Regions from separate parts of the Lacticaseibacillus boliensis genome, predicted to be linked through region 1. Evidence: predicted binding sites of a transcription regulator. Region 1 holds the regulator's gene; the other holds the start of a gene.
What was found. The regulator HrcA, encoded in region 1, represses chaperone genes, less so after heat shock. The targets are predictions, from matches to a motif close to TTAGCACTCNNNNNNNNNGAGTGCTAA.
Positions count from the first base shown of each region.

Region 2: a site for HrcA is predicted at 1,752-1,778, ahead of groES (co-chaperone GroES). Genes of this name have one in related genera too.

Region 1 covers NZ_BAAIHN010000001.1:68,441-72,282, reverse strand. Annotated here, with positions in the region: gene hemW (radical SAM family heme chaperone HemW) at 1-909, shown strand, start outside; gene hrcA (heat-inducible transcriptional repressor HrcA) at 1,047-2,093, shown strand; gene grpE (nucleotide exchange factor GrpE) at 2,110-2,700, shown strand; gene dnaK (molecular chaperone DnaK) at 2,799-3,842, shown strand, end outside.
Region 2 covers NZ_BAAIHN010000012.1:37,996-41,837, forward strand. Annotated here, with positions in the region: gene groL (chaperonin GroEL) at 1-1,375, opposite strand, end outside; gene groES (co-chaperone GroES) at 1,435-1,719, opposite strand; gene ACYVRB_RS06855 (LCP family glycopolymer transferase) at 1,938-3,011, shown strand; gene ACYVRB_RS06860 (redox-sensing transcriptional repressor Rex) at 3,308-3,842, opposite strand, start outside.

The sequences.
Region 1 (3,842 bases):
TCGGCACTCCATTTTGACCACGGGGAGTTCACGTTTGAGGCCAATCCCAACGACTTGCAGGATCTGGAAAAGTTAAAGGTCTTGAAGGCCAACGGCGTCAACCGCCTGTCGATCGGGGTGCAAAGCTTCGATGACGCCATTCTCAAAAAGATCGGGCGCATCCACCGGGTCGCTGACGTGTACACGGCAATCGCCAACGCCCGGAAAGTGGGCTTTGAGAACCTGTCGATCGATCTCATCTTTCGTTTGCCGGGGCAGAGCCGGGAAAACTTTTTACACAGTTTACAGGCCGCATTGGCGCTGGACTTGCCGCATTATTCCACGTATTCACTGATTTTAGAGCGCAAGACGATTTTTTATAACCTGATGCGCAAAGGCAAGCTGGCCTTACCGACGCAAGATGTTGAAGCCGACATGTACCAAGACGCGATCGACTTGATGCACACCCATGGTCGCGAGCAATACGAAATCGCCAACTTCGCCAAGCCAGGGTTTGAGTGCCAACACAACTTGTTGTACTGGCAAAATGACCACTATTTTGGCTTCGGTGCTGGCGCGTTCGGTTATGTCGGGCGGGATCGTTACCACAACTTTGGCCCGATCCAGCAATACCTCGCACCGCTTCACGACCACAAGGTGCCGGTGATCGAACACCACCTGGTACCGCTTGAAGAGCAGATCGAAGAGGAAATGTTTCTGGGCTTGCGCACCCGTGCTGGCGTCAGCCGCCAGCGTTTTTACCAGCGGTATCAGATGCGGGTCGAAGACGTCTATGGTGATCTAGTCGAAGACTTGTGCGAACAAGGATTGATGGTCGCAGACGGCGATCGTTTGGTTTTGACGAACAAAGGGATGTTTTTAGGTAACGAAGTCTTTCAACAATTTTTATTAGACAATCCGTTGGTCTAATCTAGGGCTGAAGGCTGATTTTACGCCGATAGCCGTAGATTTTAGCACTCTAGGGGTTGACTATGCTAATACGCGTTGCTAGTATAGTAATTGTGTTAGCACTCATCTGTTGTTAGTGCTAAGAAGAGGGTGGCAATATGTTGACAAAACGCCAACTGCTCGTCTTGAAAGAGATTATCCGCTCCTTCACCGAAACCGGTCAGCCGGTCGGTTCCAAAACCTTGATGGCGGAACTACCGATCCATGTCAGCTCGGCGACGATCCGAAATGACATGGCGGCCCTGGAAGAAGCAGGACTGATTACCAAGACTCACAGTAGTTCTGGGCGTGTGCCCTCGACCAAAGGCTACCGGTATTACTTGGACAACTTAGTCGAGCCGGCACAAGCGGAACCTGCCGAGATTGCTGCGATTCAGCAAGGCTTCGGCGGACATTTTTATAAGATTGACGAAATCGTCGCGCAGTCAGCACGGATCTTATCCAACCTGACGAATTACACGGCGATCACACTCGGGCCTGAAGTGTCTAACCTGCGGCTGACCGGTTTTCGGCTGGTGCCGCTGGGAAACCATCAGGTGATGGCGATCCTGGTGACCAATAATGGGAATGTGGTCAACCAGCTGTTTACCCTTCCCGGTGAGATCGATTCCGATGAAGTGGAAAAGGCGATCCGGATCGTGAACGATCAGCTGGTCGGGTTACCACTGAATCAGGTCGCTAAGAAGTTGCAAGGCGATGTCCCATCATTGCTGTACAAGTATATGACCAGCCCGGATGGGTTCTTGGATATCTTCGGCAACGTGTTGAAACAGGCCGCGGCCGAGCGCTTTTATGTTGGCGGGCGGTTGAATCTGATGGATTATCTTGATGATTCTGATGTGCGCCGCGTCAAGCAGATCTTCTCGCTGTTTGATGATGATTCCAGTGATATCAATCAACTCATCGGGCCGGTGTCAGATTCCAGTGGCGTTCGCGTCCGCCTCGGCCAAGAGCTGACACCTGATGTCCTCGATGATCTCAGCTTGATCACCGCCAGTTATTCAGTTGGCGATCACGGCACCGGGATGATTGCGTTACTGGGGCCGACACAGATGCCGTATTCGAAGATGATCGGCTTGCTCGACGCCTTTCGTGAAGAGTTAGCCAAGCGGCTGACCGATTACTATTCACATTTTGATCAATAATAAAAGGAGGTCGCTTATGGCAGACGAAAAGCAAAAACCTGAAACCAATGAGGAACCCAAGCAGCAACCTGAAAAGGATGCTGAAAAAAAAGCGGAACCTTCGTTGAAAGAAGAGATCGAGGCTGAAATGAAGGCCGATCTCGACGAGCAGGTCAAAGAAGCACCTGTAGATGTCAAGAAGCTCCAACAAGAGCGCGACGATTTTGAAGACAAGTATCTGCGCGCCGCTGCAGAAATCAGCAACATGAACAACCGCTTCAAAAAAGAGCGCGCAACGCTTTTGCAATACGATGGGCAAAAGCTCGCCACCGCTGTTTTGCCTGTACTCGACAACCTTGAGCGGGCCTTGCAAGCCAGCACCGATGACGCGGATCCATTGAAAAAAGGGGTCGAGATGGTTTATAGCCACCTCGAATCGGCCCTCAAAGAAAACCACGTTGAGAAGGTGCCGACAGACGGCAAGTTTGATCCGACACTGCATCAGGCGGTGCAGACGGTGCCGGCAGACGACGATCATCCTAAAGACAGCATCGTGCAGGTCCTTCAGCAAGGCTATAAGATGAAGGAACGCGTGTTGCGTCCGGCGATGGTGGTTGTGGCATCATAACCAGCTGAATTCGCTTTGTTTCACTCTGGTAAGGGACTTGCCGGCGCCTGACAGGCAATGGCAATTAAAATTAGTTAATCAAAAATTTAGAAGAAGGTATGACAATGAGTAAAGTTATTGGGATCGACTTAGGGACCACCAACTCCGCTGTTGCGGTGCTCGAAGGTGGCGAACCGAAGATCATCACCAACCCAGAAGGCAACCGTACCACGCCTTCCGTCGTTGCGTTCAAAGACGGCGAAATTCAAGTTGGTGAAGTGGCCAAGCGCCAGGCAATCACTAACCCAGATACCATCGTGTCGATCAAGCGGCACATGGGCGAAGCCGGTTACACGGTGAAGGTGGGCGATAAGGCCTACACACCACAAGAAATCTCCGCTCAGATCCTGCAATACATTAAGAATTTTGCTCAGGATTATTTGGGTGAAGAAGTTACCGACGCGGTCATCACCGTGCCAGCCTACTTCAACGACTCCCAGCGTCAGGCGACCAAGGATGCCGGCAAGATCGCTGGCTTGAATGTTTCTCGGATTGTCAACGAACCAACGGCTTCTGCTTTGGCTTACGGCCTTGATAAAGGCGACGCCGATGAAAAGGTTCTGGTTTACGACCTTGGCGGTGGGACCTTCGATGTTTCCATCTTGCAACTTGGCGATGGCGTTTTCGAAGTGCTTTCCACGAACGGTGATACCCGTCTTGGTGGGGATGACTTTGATGACAAGATCATCAACTGGTTGGTTGACGAGTTCAAGGCTGAAAACGGCATTGACTTATCTAAAGACAAGATGGCCATGCAACGTCTGAAGGACGCGGCTGAAAAGGCGAAGAAAGACCTGTCTGGCGTTTCTTCCACCCAGATCTCATTGCCATTCATTTCCGCCGGTGCCAACGGCCCGCTGCATTTGGAACGCACCTTGACCAAGGCGCAGTTTGAACAGATGACGGAAGACTTGGTCGAAAAGACTAAGATCCCAGTCGACAACGCGTTGAAGGATGCTGGCTTGACCGCCTCTGATCTTGATAAGGTCATCTTAAACGGTGGTTCCACCCGGATCCCAGCCGTTCAAGAAGCTGTTAAGAACTGGACCGGCAAGGAACCTGACCACAGCATCAACCCTGATGAAGCCGTTGCGCTTGGCGCG
Region 2 (3,842 bases), on a different contig from region 1:
CTTCCAAACCGGCGTTAACCGCGATTTGGCGAACAGGTTCTTCGAGGGCACGAAGCACGATGTTGATCCCAGTCTGAACGTCGCCTTCTTCTTTGAGGGCAGCGACAGCCTTGATGGTGTCGATGAGGGCAACACCACCACCGGCAACGTAGCCTTCTTCAACAGCGGCACGGGTCGCGTTCAAAGCATCTTCGATCCGATACTTGCGTTCCTTGAGTTCGGTTTCGGTAGCGGCACCAACCTTGATGACCGCAACCCCACCGGCTAACTTAGCCAGGCGTTCTTGCAACTTCTCGCGGTCGAAGTCAGAAGTGGTTTCTTCGATCTGCTTGCGAATCGTTGCCACGCGTTCGTCGATGGCAGCCTTGTCGCCGGCGCCTTCAACGATAGTCGTCTTGTCCTTGGTGATCGTGACCTTGTTAGCAGTCCCGAGTTGTTCCAGCTTGGTGTCTTTGAGATCCAGACCTAAGTCGGAAGTGATGACCGTGCCACCAGTTAAGGTTGCGATATCTTGCAGTTGTTCCTTGCGGCGATCGCCAAAGCCAGGTGCCTTAACCGCAACCACGTTGAAGGTCCCACGGATCTTGTTGAGAACCAGGGTTGGCAAAGCTTCACCATCAACATCATCAGCGATGATTAACAGGGCCTTACCTTGTTGCACGATTTCTTGCAACAGTGGCAAAACGTCTTGGATGTTGGAAATCTTCTTATCAGTGATCAGGATGTATGGGTTGTCGAGATCAGCTTCCATCTTGTCGTTGTCAGTCACCATGTACTGAGACAAGTAGCCGCGATCAAATTGCATCCCCTTGACGACATCGGATTCGGTCTTGATCCCTTTGGATTCTTCGATGGTGATCACACCGTCGTTGCCAACCTTTTCCATGGCGTCGGCGATCAATTCACCGACTTCTTCACTGGCGGAAGAAACAGAGGCAACTTGCGCGATTTCCTTCTTGCCGGAAACAATATGGGAAATGTTGTGCAATTCCTTAACTGCGGCGTCAGTTGCCAATTCGATCCCACGGCGGATGCCAACAGGGTTAGCACCGGCGGTCACGTTCTTCATCCCTTCGCGGATAATGGCTTGGGCCAAAACCGTTGCGGTCGTCGTCCCGTCACCAGCGATGTCGTTGGTCTTGGTTGCGACTTCAGCAACCAGCTTGGCACCCATGTTTTCGTAGTGATCTTCTAATTCGATGCCCTTGGCGATGGTCACACCATCATTGGTGATCTCAGGAGAGCCGTATGACTTTTCCAAAACAACGTTGCGGCCTTTAGGACCAAGGGTGGTCTTAACGGTATCCGCGAGCTTGTCGACACCGGCAAGCATCGAACGACGAGCGTCTTCAGAGAACTTAATTTCTTTTGCCATGTGTGTGTTCACCTCATATTTAGATTAATTATTTAAATCGAAACGCGCAATGCGTTAGGTTAGTCAACGATGGCCATAAGGTCCTTTTCGTGCAGGACCAAATACTTTTCACCGTCATTCTTCACTTCAGAACCCGCATACTTGTCATAAACCACGACATCGCCGACCTTAACGGCAGGGGCGAGCACTTTACCTTCTGGAGTGCGTGTGCCTTCGCCGACTGCGACAACTTTGCCGGATTGAGGCTTTTCCTTGGCATTATTCGCAAGTACGATGCCTCCGACGGTCTGTTCCTCTTCTTCAACGACCTGAACGATGACGCGATCTCCTAATGGCTTTAACAAGGCAATCCCTCCATAAATTGATATTATTAGTTTTAGCACTCTTCATCTCTAAGTGCTAACCACAACGAATACTATACCCAGTTTTGATAAGGAATGCAAGCCCTAAATAGCAATCTTGCATCGAGAGTGCCAACTTTTATTTTACTTAAAACTTGGTTACGCGCTTTGCGTTGTCCCTTCAAGGCGGTACACTGGTTTTAATATCAAAGGAGGTCATCATGCAATCGCGGACTGCTCGACGACAAGCTAAGGCCCCCCGCCGCTGGACGCGGTGGGTGTGGCTGATCTTATGTATACTGGTTTTTTCAGGCGGTGCATACGCTTTGCGCCTCTATAGCCAGACCAAATATGCCCTAGACAATACCTATGCCGGACTCAAAAATCAAAAAGTCAGCACGGCGATCAAAAACAAGCAACCTTTTGCCGCCTTGCTATTAGGCGTCGATACCGGCGCGTTGGGACGCAAATATAAAGGTAACTCTGATACCATGATCGTCGCAGTGGTCAACCCTGCCAAGAAAACGACCACGATGGTCTCAATTCCTCGAGACACGGTTGCCCAACTGATCGGCGCCAAGTCCTTCAACATGCAAAAAATCAACGCCGCGTATAACGTCGGCGGCTCAGACATGGCGGTCAACACCGTCTCCAAGCTGGTCAACGTCCCGATCAAATATTACCTGACGGTCAACATGGGGGCGCTGGAAAAGGTCGTCAACGCCGTCGGTGGCGTCGATGTCAACGTCCCATTTTCCTTCACCGACTCGTATTCAGGCAACTATCAGTTCACTAAAGGCAAGATGCATCTCGATGGCAAGCACGCCTTGGCCTACGCCCGGATGCGCCATGAAGATCCCCAAGGCGACTATGGCCGCCAGAAACGGCAACAGCAAGTCATCAAGGCCATCTTGAAAAAAGCCATTTCGCTAGACAGTCTGAGCAACTTCACGCAGTTACTCAACACCGTTTCTTCTAATATCCAAACCAACCTGACCTTCAGCGACATGACCGGCATCTTCACGAATTACCGCGGTGCCGCCAGCAACGTCAAGACTGGCACCTTGCAAGGCCAATCTGCCAACGTCTACTCCAGTGCATACGGTAGCTACTTGAGTTATCAGATTCCGTCTAATGACGCCATTCAGAAAGTTTCCGATCGCCTGCGGGCAGCTTTGGGGCTACAAGCAGAAACGGTGGACAACGAAAATATCAAGGAAAACAACATGAATAGCAACTTTTCCTGGACGAGCACCGCCGATCAAGTTTACACGATCTATAATCCCGACCTTTGAGGTCACGCCAAGCGGAGAGGCGCAAAACCAACCTCTCCGCTTTTTGTGTGGCAATTTGCCAGCCAGCCCCACGATCAGTACTAATTTGTTATTAAACTGTACTAATTCTAATACCGAGATCTTAATCAAAGGCCAAACTGCAAAACTATTCACATGTTACCGCTTTAATGACAGCAATTTTAGTTGCCGATATTGGCCCAAAACGCTTGCTCATTTATCATCAAAACCACCGTATCCAGACACGATCGCTTACAAAAAAGGATGCGGCTGGCTGGCCGCATCCTTTTACATTTGATTTAGGATTGTGCTGAATCGCCTTCGGTATCTTTAAGCGTCGGGCCGTAGTGTTCCAAAAAGTAGATCAGCGTCTGTAGCTCAGTCGCCAAGTCAACATTTTGGACGCGCACATAACTTGGCACCGAGATCCGCAGTGGCGTAAAGTTCATGATGCCTTTGATCCCTGCTTTGACCAGATCGTCTGTGATGTCTTGGGCGGCGTCTGTTGGCACCGTCAGGATCACGATTTCGATCTGCTGTTCTTTCAGCTGTTCGACCATCTCCGCCATGGGATAGATCGGTACCCCGCTTTGGATCGTCCCTGCAATTTCAGGATTCAGGTCAAACCCTGCACTGATCCGAATGTTGTTGGCCTGGCGGAAATTATAGTTCAACAGCGCATGGCCGAGATTGCCGACCCCGACTAAAGCGACGTTGGTCAGGCGATCCTGGTTCAGGATCTTCTTGAAGAACTTGATGAGCGCAGCCACGTCGTAACCATAGCCGCGTTTGCCAAGCGCACCAAAGTACGAAAAGTCGCGTCGGATCGTCGCC